2 regions of the Streptomyces sp. NBC_01716 genome follow, and region 1 is predicted to be linked to the other one. Evidence: riboswitches for the same ligand, from Rfam matches in the RefSeq annotation. Region 1 holds a riboswitch; the other holds the start of a gene.
What was found. Region 1 has a riboswitch for cyclic di-AMP ahead of OIE74_RS34575 (C40 family peptidase). Riboswitches for the same ligand answer to the same signal wherever they lie in the genome.
Positions count from the first base shown of each region.

Region 1 (7,076 bases):
GCGGAACCTCGGTGCCGCCAGCCCGCCCGCGCCGTCCGGCAGCGCCCCGAGCAGAGGGGCACCGGCGACACCCGGCAGCTCCGCCGGATTGCAGCGCGCCGCCAGGTCCGGCACGGCCGGCCAGCTGCCGATCACCACACCCAGCGCCATGAGCCCGCGCGCGTCCAGCGCCTCGGCCGTCAGCGCGGTCATGTTCAGCGTGCCGAGCCCGGCGGGCGCCACCACCAGCACCGGGGCGGCCAGCAGCCGGGCGGCGTCCGCGAGTGTGCCGCCCTCGTCGTCGAACCGTACGAGCAGCCCGCCCGCGCCCTCGACCAGCACCAGGTCGTGTTCGGTCGCCAGCTTCCCGGCGGTCTCGGCGATCTCCTCGGGCCGTACGGGCGGCGCGCCCGCGCGTCTGGCCGCCGTCGCGGGTGCCAACGGCTCGGGGAAACGGGCCAGTTCGACCGTGGTGACGCCGCCCGCCAGGCGGATCACCTCGTCCACGTCACCCGGTTCACCGGGTGCGACACCGGTCTGCGCGGGCTTCAGCACCGCGACCGTACGCCCCTGGGCGAGGGCCACGGCGGCGACGGCCGCCGTGACGACGGTCTTGCCGATCTCCGTCCCGGTCCCCGAGACGATCAGTACGGGCATCTCTCAGGCCTCCCGAGCCGCCGCCGTCACCGCGCGGCAGATCCGCGCGATGTCGTCGTCGTCCGTCACATACGGCGGCATCGTGTAGACGAGGTCGCGGAACGGCCGCAGCCACACACCCTCACGTACCGCCGCCCGTGTCGCCGCCGCCATGTCCACCTCGTGGTCCAGCTGTACGACGCCGATCGCGCCGAGGACCCGCACATCCTTCACCCCGGGCTGCGACGTCGCCTCGGCGAGGCCGTCGCGCAGCCCCGCCTCGATCCGCTTGACCTCGCCCCGCCAGTCCTGGCCGAGCAGCAGGTCGATCGAGGCGGACGCCACGGCCGAGGCCAGCGGATTGCCCATGAACGTGGGGCCGTGCGCGAGGACAGGCACCTCGCCGCGCGAGATCCCGTCCGCCACCGCCGACGTGCACAGCGTCGCGGCCATGGTGAGATAACCGCCGGTCAGCGCCTTGCCCACGCACATCACATCGGGGCTGACGCCCGCGAGTTCCGCCGCGAACAGAGCGCCGGTTCGGCCGAAGCCCGTCGCGATCTCGTCCAGGATCAGCAGCACGCCGTACTCGTCACAGGCCTCGCGCAGCACCCGGACGTACGCGGGGGAATGGAAGCGCATGCCGCCCGCGCCCTGCACCACCGGCTCCACGATCACGGCGGCCAGTTCGTCGGCGTGGCGCGCGACGAGCGCGCGCAGATGGTCCGCGTACGTCTCGTCGTACGCATCGGCGCTGTCGTACGCCCCGGAGCCGGCGGGCGGCGCGTCGGCGAAGATCTGGCGCGGCAGCACTCCCGACCAGAGGCCGTGCATACCGCCCTCGGGGTCGCAGACCGACATGGGCTGCCAGGTGTCGCCGTGGTAGCCGCCGCGCCAGGTCAGCATCCGCTGCTTGGCCGGGCGGCCCAGCGAACGCCAGTACTGGAGGCACATCTTGACGGCGACCTCGACCGAGACCGATCCCGAGTCGGCGAGGAAGACATGCTGGAGCGGTTCCGGGGTGATCTCCACCAGCCGGGCCGCCAGCCGGACGGCGGGCTCATGGGTGAGCCCGCCGAACATGACATGGCTCATCCGGCCGAGCTGGCCGTGCGCCGCCTCGTTGAGGACGGGGTGGTTGTAGCCATGGACCGCCGACCACCAGGACGACATGCCGTCGACCAACTCGCGCTGCCCGTACGCCGGTTCGGCGAGCCGGAGCCGTACGCCCGAGGCGGACTCCACGACCAGCGGGTCCGTGCGGCCGGGCATCGGGCCGTACGGATGCCAGACATGGGCCCGGTCCAGCGCCAGGAGGTCGCCCGGAGCCGTCGCGGGCGGGGCGGGCGTGTCAGGCATTGGGCGCCAGATCGGTACCGGCACCGCGCCGCCGTACGGTCACCAGGTCCGTACGGGCGGCGCCGGCATCCGCCCCGACCGGCTCGGCCACGGGGTCACCCTTGTCCGCGGACGGAGCGCACGCGCTCGCGCACCCGCCGCCGCGGTGTTCAGGCAGCGTCGTCGTGTCCGTGCCCTCCACCTCGAACCCGGCGTCCGCGATCATGTCCAGGTCCGCCTTGCCCTCCTGGCCCTCGGTGGTGAGGTAGTCGCCGAGGAAGATCGAGTTGACCAGGTGCAGCGCGAGCGGCTGCATCGTGCGCAGATGCACCTCACGCCCGCCCGCGAGCCGGACCTCCACGTCGGGGCAGACGAACCGCACCATCGCCAGAATGCGCAGTGCCCGCTGCGGGGTCAGGTTCCACTCCCCGGCCAGCGGTGTGCCCTTGACGGGGATGAGGAAGTTGACCGGGACCGAGTCGGGGTCCAGCTCGCGCAGCCCGAAGACCACGTCCACCAGGTCGGCGTCGCTCTCGCCCATGCCCGCGATCAGCCCGGAACAGGCCGACAGGCCCGCACCCTGCGCGTGGCGCACGGTCTCCACCCGGTCCGCGTAGGTGTGGGTGGTGGTGATGTCGCCGTACGTCGACTCGGAGGTGTTGAGGTTGTGGTTGTACGCGTCGGCGCCCGCGGCCTTCAGCCGCTCCGCCTGACCGTCCGAGAGCAGCCCGAGACAGGCGCAGATCTCGACATCGGCGTTCTCTTCCTTGATGGCGCTGATGGTCTGCGAGACACGGTCGACGTCCCGGTCCGTCGGCCCCCGGCCGCTCGCCACCAGACAGACCCGCTTCGCGCCGCCGGCCACTCCCGCCGCGGCGGCCCTGGACGCCTCGTCGGGCTTCAGCCAGGTGTACTTGAGGATCTCGGCCTTGGACCCGAGCCGCTGCGAGCAGTACGAGCAGTCTTCGGGACAGAGCCCGGATTTGAGGTTGACGAGATAGTTGAGCTTGACCCGCCGCCCGAACCACTGGCGGCGCACCTTCCCGGCCGCGGCCACCACTTCGAGCAGTTCGTCGTCGGAGGTCGCCAGCACGGCGAGCGCTTCTTCGCGCGACGGCAGCTCTCGCCGAAGGCCCTTCTCCACCAGTGTGTTCAGCAGGTCCATGGCGCCGATCCTGGCGTACGGCGGGCCTCCGGGCCAAGGATGAATCCCACAAGACAGGTGCATTCAGGTGTGTGTATGACCACACCCGAAGCGGAGCGATCGACGGTTAGGGTCTGTGGGCTGCCTACAAAAGGACCCCCGCCGTGCCAGCCGAGCCACCCGCGCCGAGCATGCCGTCCCCGTCGACGCCGCCGGACCCGTTCGGCTGGATCGACGACGAGGCGCGCCGGCGTGAGCGGGCCGGTCTGGTCCGTACGCTGCGCCCCCGCCCCGCCGACTCCGCCCTGCTGGATCTCGCGAGCAACGACTACCTGGGGCTCACCCACCACCCGGTGACGACGGGCGCGGCGGCCGACGCGGCGCGCCGCTGGGGCGCGGGCGCCACCGGCTCGCGGCTGGTCACCGGAAGCACCGCGCTGCACGCCGAACTGGAGCGTGAGCTCGCGGACTTCTGCGGTTTCGAGGCCGCGCTCGTCCTGTCGTCCGGATACGCCGCGAACCTCGCCGCCCTCACCGCGCTGACCGCGCGCGGCTCGCTCATCGTCTCCGACGCCGCCAACCACGCCTCGATCGTGGACGGTTGCCGTCTCTCGCGCGCCGAGACCGTCGTCGTACCGCACGCCGATCCGCAGGCGGTGGCCAAGGCGCTCGAAACGTACGAAGGCTCCCGGGCCCTGGCCGTCAGCGACTCGGTCTTCTCGGTGGACGGTGACGCGGCGCCGCTCGCGCGGCTGGCCGAGGTGTGCCGTACGCGGGGGGCCGCACTCCTCGTGGACGACGCGCACGGTCTCGGCGTCCTCGGCGACGGCGGCCGTGGCGCCGTCCACGCGGCGGGGCTGGCGGGCGACCCGGGGACGGTCGTCACGCTCACGCTCTCCAAGTCGCTGGGCAGCCAGGGCGGCGCGGTCCTCGGGCCGGCCCGGGTGATCGGCCAACTCGTCAATACGGCACGGTCGTTCATCTTCGACACCGGCCTCGCCCCGGCCGCCGCGGGCGCCGCGCTCGCGAGCCTGCGGCTGCTGCGCGAGGACCCCTCGCTGGCGGTCCGGGCGCGCGCGGTGGCGAACGCGCTGCACCGGGGGCTGACCGGGGCGGGGCTCACCGCCGTACGCCCGGACGCGGCCGTCGTCTCCGTCCGGGCGCCGTCTCCGGAGGCGGCCGTCCGGTGGGCCGCCGACTGCCGCGAGGCCGGTCTGGTGGTGGGCTGCTTCCGGCCGCCGTCCGTGCCGGACGGGATCTCCCGGATCAGGCTCACGGCCCGCGCCGACCTGACGGACGCTCAGGTCGACGGAGCCCTGGCGACGGTCATCGCGACGGCGCCCGCCGGGGCCGTGGCGCCGGAGTGCTGAGCACCCGTCAGGGCCGGGCACGTCGTCTGTCGGTCGCCGGGGCCGGGAACTTGAGCGCGCGTAAATACGGTCTCGCGTAGCAGGGTTCACCGCTTAGAGCGACAGACAGGGGCGTATCACGGCGGATCGCCCGTGCACCGGGCGCCGTTGATGGCAGTGTGGCGCGCAGCGCAATCCGGGGACGTACTCGCGGGCAACAGCCATAGGTCGGTCTGCGTCCCGGTGGGAAAGGGACAGCGTCGCCATGGCAGACCATCAGGAAGCATCCGTCACCCTGCCGAGCGATCCGGCCTCGGTGTCCGAGGCACGCAGATACGTCGCGCGCGTGCTCACCGAGTGGGGGCTGCCGAGCGATGCCGGCACCGCCGAAACGGTTCGCCTGATCATCTCGGAACTGGCCACCAACGCCGTGCAGCACACCCTCGGCACCTCACCGACCTTCACGATCGACGTCACCCTGCGGCGCGACGAGGAACTGCGCGTCGGCGTCACGGACAGTCACCCGCGCTGGCCGCAGCGCCTCCCCGCCGCGGTCCAGCAGGACAACGGCCGCGGCATGGTCATCATCCGGGCGCTGACCGCCGAGCACGGCGGCCGACTGGCCGTCACACCCACCGCGGACGGCGGCAAGACGGTCTGGATCGCCCTGCCGTGGACGGTTCGCGCCCCGGGCTGAGCGGGCCGCGCGTGTCCCCGGTGCGCCTGGGGTCAGCGGACCCGGCCGTACAGGACGCTCCTGGACCAGATGCGCTCCAGCCGCACCACCTGACCGCTCTTGGGCGAATGCCAGATCTTGCCGTGGCCGGCGTAGATCCCGACGTGGTAGACGCTCCCTCCGGAATGGAAGAAGACCAGATCGCCCTGCCTGCGGCCGGCGGCGGAGATGTGGTGCGTGCGGTTGTACTGCTGCTGCGCGGTGCGGGGAAGCGCCTTGCCGGCCTTCTTGTACGAGAAGAGGGTCAGCCCCGAGCAGTCGAACCGGTGCGGACCTGTCGCCCCGTAGGAGTACGGGGCGCCCTTCATGGAGGCCGCCACATCCAGCGCCTTCGCGGCGGCGGGCAGGGCGTGTGCTTCCGACACGGCGCCGGGCGCCAGCATCGTGCCGCCGACGGCGGCGAGGAGGACCGATGCGGTACCGGCCCGGGAGAGCAGCGACGGGACATGCGTCTGCGCGGACATGCGCAACCCTTCGTCAGCCGCCTGTGAAGGATGACCTGTCGGGTTCGGACAGGCGAAGATGTCCGGCCGCGATGCGGCTTCACCCCGAGGAGCTGTCCATGGTCGGACCGCCCCGAACTGCTCGGGTCCTCCACTCCTGCCGATCCACTCGTGTCGACCAGTCGTCCGGAGCGGCGGCAGGACTCGGCGTCCACCCGGACCGCCCCGCCGAGGTGGCGGGGGCTTGTCGTCCCAGGGATCTTGACGCGGCCTCAGCGCGAATCCGCGTTGAAACGGCCGGATGTGACTCTCGTCACTTATGGGCCATTTGGGTCGGTACGGCCGATTCGGTGAACGGCTCATATGACAGCTCACGCGCTGTACCTGCGGCGCAGCGAAGCGTTACGACCGGACGGCCGATCGTCCGTCGCAAGTCGCCGGTCCGATCACCACGGGCGGGTCGATACGCCGAACGTGCGGCCAAATCCCGTACGGACGCGTCCGAACGGGCAGGCCGGCGGTCGAAGTCCGTCGCGGGGCGGGGGTGCGGGGCGCGGGTCCGTATCAAGTCACCGGGCCGGGCGGCATGGTGACACGTCCGGCCCTGCGCTCCCCGTCGAGCACCCGGAGCGTGCGGTCCAGGGTCGGCGTGTGCAGCTCCGTCTCACCTCTCGCGTGCATCAGCGTCAGCGCGTCGCGCAGTTCGGCGGCCCCGGACACCAGGGCCTGTGCGGCGCGCAGCGCGCTGTACGTGTCGTCGGCGCGCGAGGGGTTGATCCGGCCGACCAGGTCGACGACCCGGAGATAGCTGTCGACGAAGTCGCCCTCGGCGCGGGTCAGCGCGGGCAGCGGCGGCAGTTCCGGTGGCAGCATCGGCGGTTCACCGGGGGGCGTTGAAGCTCAAGGACGACCTGCGATCCTGCGCGACCTGGTCCACCAGGCCGTACTCCTTGGCGCCCGTCGCGTCGAAGATCGTGTCCCGGTCGATGTCGGCGTCGATCCGCTCGGCGCTCTGTCCGGTGTGCCGTACCAGCGTCTCGGCCATCAGGGCGCGCAGCCGCAGCAACTCCTCCGCGTGGATGGCGAGATCGGACGGCTGGCCGCGTACGGGCTCCTCGATCCCCGGCTGCTGGAGAACGACACGCGCGCCGGGCAGCGCCATCCGCTTGCCCGGCGCTCCGGCGGCGAGCAGGACCGCGGCGGTGGACGCCGCCTGGCCGAGGCAGGTCGTCGCCACGTCGCAGCCGACGACCTGCATCGTGTCGTAGACGGCGGACATCGAGCTCAGCGAGCCGCCGGGAGAGTTGATGTAGAGCGCGATGTCCTGGCCGGGTGCCGCGTATTCGAGTTGCAGCAGCTGGGCGATCACATCGTTCGCGGCGGTGTCGTCCAGGGGGGTGCCGAGGAAGATGATCCGTCCTTCGAAGAGCTTGGAGTACGGATCGAGGGAG
Region 1 covers NZ_CP109181.1:7,721,367-7,728,442, forward strand. Annotated here, with positions in the region: gene bioD (dethiobiotin synthase) at 1-636, opposite strand, end outside; gene OIE74_RS34555 (adenosylmethionine--8-amino-7-oxononanoate transaminase) at 640-1,974, opposite strand; gene bioB (biotin synthase BioB) at 1,967-3,118, opposite strand; gene OIE74_RS34565 (8-amino-7-oxononanoate synthase) at 3,289-4,467, shown strand; gene OIE74_RS34570 (ATP-binding protein) at 4,712-5,143, shown strand; gene OIE74_RS34575 (C40 family peptidase) at 5,176-5,646, opposite strand; cyclic di-AMP (ydaO/yuaA leader) riboswitch at 5,650-5,815, opposite strand; gene OIE74_RS34580 (hypothetical protein) at 6,190-6,498, opposite strand; gene OIE74_RS34585 (ATP-dependent Clp protease proteolytic subunit) at 6,506-7,076, opposite strand, start outside.

Region 2 (7,076 bases), 6.5 Mb from region 1:
ACCGTCCGGCGCTGAGCGGCCTGTGGGCCGGTGAGCGGAAGGACGCGCTCTCGCTCTATCTGCACATACCGTTCTGCGAGGTCCGCTGCGGCTTCTGCAATCTCTTCACCCGGATCGGCGCGCCCGGCGAACTGACGACGCGTTATCTGGACGCGCTGGACCGGCAGGCGACCGCTGTCGCCGACGCGCTCCACGCGGACGGCGCGACGGAGGCGGACGGAGTGCGCTTCGCCGCCGCCGCTTTCGGCGGCGGCACCCCCACCTTCCTCGACGCCGCCGAGCTTGAGCGGCTGTGCGACATCGCCGAGAAGCGGATGGGCGCCGATCTGCGGGCCGTCCCGCTCTCCGTGGAGACATCGCCGTCGACCGCCACCGCCGACCGGCTGTCGGTGCTGGCCGAGCGCGGGGCCACACGGCTGAGTATCGGCGTGCAGAGCTTCGTCGAGGAGGAGGCGAGGGCGGCCGTGCGCCCGCAGCGCCGCTCCGACGTCGAGGCCGCGCTCGGCCGGATCCGGGACGCGCGGATCCCGGTCCTCAACATCGACCTCATCTACGGCATCGACGGGCAGACCCCGCAGTCCTGGCGGTTCTCGCTCGACGCGGCGCTCGCCTGGCGGCCCGAGGAGCTGTATCTCTACCCGCTGTACGCACGGCCGTTGACCCCGCTGGGCAGGCGCGCGCATCCCAGTGAGGCCGACTGGGACACCCAGCGGCTGGACCTCTACCGGCGGGGCCGGGACCATCTGCTCGCCGAGGGGTACGAGCAGGTGTCGATGCGGATGTTCCGCCGCGTCGGCGCGCCGCGCGAGGGGGCCGAGGACTACGCGTGCCAGACCGACGGCATGATCGGCCTCGGCTGCGGCGCGCGTTCGTACACCTCGCGGCTGCACTACTCCTTCGACTACGCGGTCGGGATGCGCGAGATCCGGAACATCATCGACGACTACACGGCCACCGAGGACTTCTCCCGCGCCGAGGTGGGCCGCGCGGTCGACCCGGACGAGGCGCGCCGCCGCCACCTCCTGCAGTCGCTGCTCCAGGCGGAGGGCATGCAACTGGACGAGTACCGCGGGCGGTTCGGCAGCCTTCCGGGCGACGACTTCCCGGCCGAGCTGGAGCGTTTCGCCGGCCTCGGCTGGCTCGACACGGCCGCCGGGCCCGGCCTCCTTCGGCTCTCGCCGGAGGGGCTCGCCCACTCGGACGCGCTGGGCCCGGCCCTGTTCTCCCCCGCCGTCCGGGCCGCGATGGCCGCGTACGAACCGAAGTGAGGCATCCATGGACCTGACGATCCTCTACCGGGGCCCGCTCGCCTCCTGCGACTACGACTGTCCGTACTGCCCGTTCGCCAAGCGACGTGACAGCACCGACCAGTTGCGCGCGGACCGGGCCGCGCTGACACGCTTCACCGCGTGGGTGGCCGAGCAGACCGACGACCGTCTGTCGGTCCTCTTCACACCGTGGGGCGAAGGCCTCACGCGGTCCTGGTACCGGCGGGCGCTCACCGACCTCTCCCACCTGCCGCACGTCGCCCGGGTCGCCATCCAGACGAACCTCAGCTGCCGTACGGACTGGCTGAAGGCCGCCGACCCGGCCAAGCTGGCGCTCTGGTGCACGTATCACCCCGGCCAGACGCCGTACGACCGTTTCCTCACCAAGTGCCGTGAGCTGGGCGACGCGGGCATCCGCTTCAGCGTCGGCGTCGTCGGCTTCCCCGACCATCTCGACCAGGCGCGCCGGCTCCGGGCCGACCTCCCCGACCGGGTGTACCTCTGGGTCAACGCGGCGGAGGGCCGCACCTACTCGGACCCGGAGGCCGCCGACTGGACCTCGATCGACCCCCTGTTCCCGTTCAGCCGGCACCCCCACCGCTCGGCCGGCCTCCCGTGCCGTACGGGCGAATCGGTGATCTCGGTGGACGGCGAAGGCACGGTCCGCCGCTGCCACTTCGTCCCGGCGGAACTGGGCAATCTCTACGACGGCTCCTACCGCCGCGCCCTCGAACCCCGCGCCTGCCCGCTCACCACCTGCGACTGCCACATCGGCTATGTCCACCTGGAGACACTGCCGTTGTACGACGTCTTCGCGGGCGGCGTCCTGGAACGGATACCGCTGAGCGCGTCAACGCGCTGAACTCCGTGGCCCGCACCGGCTCAGTGACGCACCAGCGGCAGCAGGTCCGGGCGTTTGGCGACCGTGTGGTCGCCCGAGGATTCACCGCGCAGGCGGCGGCCGATCCAGGGGACCAGGTATTCGCGCGCCCACTGCATGTCGTCGCGGCGCACTTCCAGCGTGCCGCGCGGCGGCAGGGGCGGCCATGGCTGGTCGGGGTCGGCGGGGGTGTCGAGGCCGAGGACCTGCGCCGCGCGCAGCGCCACCCGGGTGTGGCCCTCGGGTGACAGATGCAGCCGGTCACCGTCCCAAGCGCGCCTGTCCTGCACCGACTTGAGGGACCACAGGTCCAGGACCGGGCAGTCGTAGCGGTCGGCGATGGAGCGGACGTGGGCGGTGAACGTGGCTATCTTGCCGCGCAGATGGCGCAGCACCGGCACGCCCCGGGTGTCGAACCCGGTGGGGACCATGACGGTGCCGACCGCGCTCGTCAGGTCGGCCAGCGCCCGTTCGAAACGTTCCGCGACGTCGTCGGGGTCGCTGCCGGGCCGGATGATGTCGTTGCCACCCGCGCAGAACGTCACGAGATCCGGGGCGAGTTCCTTGGCCCGCGGGATCTGCTCGGCCACGATCTGGTCGAGCAGCCGTCCCCGTACGGCGAGATTGGCGTACCGGAACGATTCGTCCGGTGCCCGGTCGGCGAGCAGTACCGCGAGGCGGTCCGCCCAGCCGACATAGATTCCGCCCGGTCCGGGATCTCCGACGCCCTCGGTGAAACTGTCACCGATGGCCGCGTAAGACCCGAAGGCACCTCTGGTTTCTGTTCTCGAATCGTCAGCCACAGCAGAACATCATTCACCCGGCCATGGGACCTACGCGACCGTAAGAAGTCGCCGTCCCCGGTGAGAAACACCACCGGTCAAAATTCGTTCAACCGGGAATAGGAGAAAGGCCGTCGGCCGGTACCCGGAGGTACCGGCCGACGGCCGATTACGCGTGGGACGGGACGGCTCAGATGGAAACGCCGTGCTCGCGCAGGTACGCCAGCGGGTCGACGTCGGAGCCGTAGCTCGGACCGGTGCGGATCTCGAAGTGCAGGTGCGGACCGGTGGAATTGCCGGTCGAACCGGAGAGACCGATCTGGTCGCCGCCGGCGACCCGCTGACCCGCCGAGACGGACAGCGAGGAGAGGTGGCCGTACTGCGAGTACTGGCCGTCGTCGTGCTTGATGACGACCTCGTTGCCGTACGAACCGGCCCAGCCGGCCGAGACGACGGTGCCGGGGCCGACCGACTTGACGGTGGTGCCCGACGCGGCCGCGAAGTCCACGCCGGTGTGGTAGCCGCTCGCCCAGCTGCCGCCGGCCGCGCGGTACGGGGTCGTGGTGGTCGCGCCGTCGACGGGCGCGGTGTAGCCGGAGTCGGCGCTCTGCGCGGCGGGCTCGTTCGCCGTGGCGTCGGCCTGCGGGGCGGGCTCGGCCGGCGCGGGCTTCGCGGGAGCGGCCTTCTTCTTGGGGGCGGCCTTCTTCGGGGCGGCCTCGGCCTTGCTCTCGGCGGACGCCTTGGCCTTCGCGCCGATGGTGAGCTTCAGGCCCGGGTGGATCAGCGACGGGTTGTCACCGACGGCCTCGCGGTTGTCGGCGTAGAGCTTCTGCCAGCCGCCGCTGACCTTCTGCGTCTCGGCGATCTTGGCGAGGTAGTCCCCCGCGGTGACCGAGTACGTCTTCACGGTCTTGGCGGTCGCGGCCTGCTTGGCCGTCTGCGTGGCGGCGGTGTGCGCGGCGGACACGCCGCGCTCGGGCGCCACCGACGGAGCGGCGGCGTGGGCGCCCGTGGCACCGATGAGCGGAATCGCGATGGCGGCGCCACCCGTTCCGGCCGCGATGAATCCGCGGGTGATCGGGCTGGTCCTCGGACGACGGTGCTTACCCTTTCCGGGCATGGCGAATTCCTCTCCGGCGCCTACGAGGTGAGCTGTCGGGTTCGGGCTGGAGATGCCCGGCCGCGCCGTGACGCGGCTTCACCCCGAGCCGTCCGGATCTCCGGACCGGCGTACTACCTGGGTCCCCCGCTCCTGCCACACGTTGATGAGTGCTGGGTGGATGCGGATTCCGAACGGCGGCAGGATTCGGCGATCCGCTCGGATTGCGGTGACGGTAAGCCGCGCATACCGACCCGTACAAGCCGCTGTTTCTCCCGCGGCAATCCGCTCTCGAATATCGACATACGCGAGCGGTCACCCTGCGTGGATTACGGATCTTCGAATTCCGTGCGGCGTCCCAATTCCCTTCCCGGGCGCGGCCACACACCGTCACGGATATGATCCTGCTCACCAGCCGAGGCCGATCCACCCCCATCTCGGCCGCGACCGGGGCAACTTATGGACAATCACCCAATACGGACAGAAGCCCTATTCCTGCGGCGCTTTCAGGGGGAACCGATGTCGTAAAGTCGGAGCGCGACAGCGTCGGCGACGAGCGCCGACCGCACACGCGGAGGAGCGCACGTGACGCACGAGGTGCCGCAGCAGGTCCCGCAGGGCGAGCCCGATCTCGCCGGCGTACGCAACTTCCGCGACGTGGGAGGCCTGCCGACCGTCGACGGGCGGCGCGTACGGTACGGACGGCTCTTCCGCAGCGGCCACCTCGCGCACGCCACCGCCGATGACGCGGCCTTCCTGTCGTCACTGGGGCTGCACACCATCTTCGACTTCCGCAACGCGGCCGACCAGAAGCTCGACGGTCTGGACGTCGAGCTCGTCGGCGTGCACAACGTCAACATCCCGCTCACCGATCCGGCCGACGGCACCGAGTTCTGGAGGATGGTCCGCGACGGCGACCTCGACCAGCTGCGCTCGATCCTCGCCGACGGCAAGGGCGCGGCCCGGATGTCCGCTTCGTACCGTTCGATCGTTCTGGACCGCACCGCAGAGCACCGGCGTGTGCTGCACGCCCTGGCGGAGGAGAGCCTGCCCGCACTGATGCACTGCGCGGCGGGCAAGGACAGGGCCGGTCTCTCGATCGCGGTGTCGCTGCTCGCGGTGGGCGTGGAGCGGGAGGCGATCGAGGCGGACTATCTGAAGTCGAACGATCCGCACCGGAGGTATCAGGTACGCCGCAGCGACCCGACGCCCGGCGGGACCGCTCCGGAGGTCCTGGAGCTGCTGGCCCCGCTCTTCGACGCGCGTGCGGTGTATCTCGAAACGGCGTTCACGACGATGGAGGAGACGTGGGGCAGCGTCGACCGCTACCTCACGGACGGCCTCGGTCTGACGGACGAGACCCGCGAGCGGCTGCGCTCGCGCCTCGTCGAGGACTAGGCTCTGTCGTTTGGATCAGGCCCTACCGCCCGCCGGCGCCCGCCTCGAAGAGCAGGTAGAGGAAGCCGGCCAGGACATGGCCGGCGACGAGGTAGGCGAAGAGCCGGATGGCGAGGCCGCGCGGGAAGTTGCGCTCCTCGTCCATGACGGACTTGGCGGGCTGAACAGGCTGGACGGGGTGGACAGGCTGGACTTCCTCGGGCGACGGCTCCTGAACGGCGTCCACCGGGTTGTCGGACATGGCGATGGCCTCTCTTGGTCGGATCGCGGGTCAGTTGCGCCGAGTCAGCGGGGGTGAGCCCCGCCGGGCAGGCACAGCTCGCCGACGGGGCTGGTCAGCAGAGTGTGGACGAACAGCAGCTCGGCGCCGGCGGGACCGGCCGCCGCGAGGCGGTGCGGGGTCATCGAGTCGAAATGGGCGCTGTCGCCCGGGTCGAGCACATGGACGGTGTCCCCGAGGCTCAGCCGCAGCCGCCCCCGAAGGACATGGAGCCACTCCTCCCCCGGGTGGACACGGACGAGGTCGCCCTGCGCTCCGTACGGCACGGTCACCCGCAGCGGCTGCATCGCCCGGCCGGTCGGGCTGCCTGCCTGGCGGTAGGTCCAGCCGTCCGCCTCCACGGGCTCCGCCCGCGCGGCGCGGATGACGGGATCGCGCTCGGGCGGCTCCTCGCCGAGCAGCTCGGAGACCGTCGTACCGTAGACACGCGCCAGACCGAGCAGCATCGGCAGCGAGGGCTGGCGCCGGGCGGTCTCCAGCCGGGAGAGGTGGGCCGGGGAGAGCCCGGCCCGTCCGGCGGCGGCCTCCAGGGTGAGGCCCCGGCCGCGTCGCAGCTCGCGCAGCCGGGGCGCGACGTCCGGCAGAGTCTCTGTCGTGGCGTCGGTCTCGTCGGCCGCCTGTTCACGAGCGGTGGCGGGGTCGGTCATGCCCCCATTGAGCCAGGAATTCTCCTCTGAGGCAAACTTCTTACCTCAGAGGTAAACAGCCGGAACAGGACCAACGGGACCCAACGGGACAAGGGCGTCACCGGTTGGCGATCGCCTGCTTCACCAGCGTCCTGCCGAAGTCCCACATCAGCCCGCCGCCCCCGTGCGCGTCGTCCATCACGGCCGTGAAGGCCGTCACGAAGCGGTCGACCTCCCGCTCCCCGATGGTCAGCGGCGGGATCAGCTTGATCACTTCCAGATGGTCCCCTGAGACCTGGGTGAGAATGCGGTGCTTCCGCAGGAGCGGCACCACGACCATCTGCGCGAAGAGCCCCTTCCGTGCCGCCTGGAGCATCGTCCAGCGGCTGCGCAGCCCGATCGACGTCGGCCGGCCGAACTCGATACCGATCATCAGCCCCCGGCCGCGCACCTCGCTCAGCAGCTCGTACCGGTCGACCAGCGCGGCCAGCCGCGAGCGCAGCAGATCGCCGGTCGTCCTGGCGTTGGCGACGATCCGCTCGTCCTCGATCACCGACAGAACGGCCAGGCCCGCCGCCATCGCCTGCGCGTTGGATCCGAAGCTGGCCGAGTGGACCAGCACCCTGTCCATCGAGGAGTAGACCTTCTGGAAGATCCAGTCCTTGCCGAGGGTCGCGCCGACCGGCACGTATCCGCCGGAGAGCGCCTTCGCGACACACACCAGGTCCGGCTCGACGCCTTCC
Region 2 covers NZ_CP109181.1:1,263,487-1,270,562, forward strand. Annotated here, with positions in the region: gene OIE74_RS05415 (STM4012 family radical SAM protein) at 1-1,268, shown strand, start outside; gene OIE74_RS05420 (STM4011 family radical SAM protein) at 1,276-2,130, shown strand; gene OIE74_RS05425 (SGNH/GDSL hydrolase family protein) at 2,151-2,951, opposite strand; gene OIE74_RS05430 (LysM peptidoglycan-binding domain-containing M23 family metallopeptidase) at 3,121-4,050, opposite strand; cyclic di-AMP (ydaO/yuaA leader) riboswitch at 4,055-4,219, opposite strand; gene OIE74_RS05435 (tyrosine-protein phosphatase) at 4,627-5,427, shown strand; gene OIE74_RS05440 (DUF6126 family protein) at 5,450-5,668, opposite strand; gene OIE74_RS05445 (helix-turn-helix domain-containing protein) at 5,713-6,354, opposite strand; gene OIE74_RS05450 (aspartate aminotransferase family protein) at 6,452-7,076, opposite strand, start outside.
Region 2: linked by a shared signal. The riboswitch ahead of OIE74_RS05430 (LysM peptidoglycan-binding domain-containing M23 family metallopeptidase) and the one ahead of OIE74_RS34575 (C40 family peptidase) in region 1 are both predicted to bind cyclic di-AMP.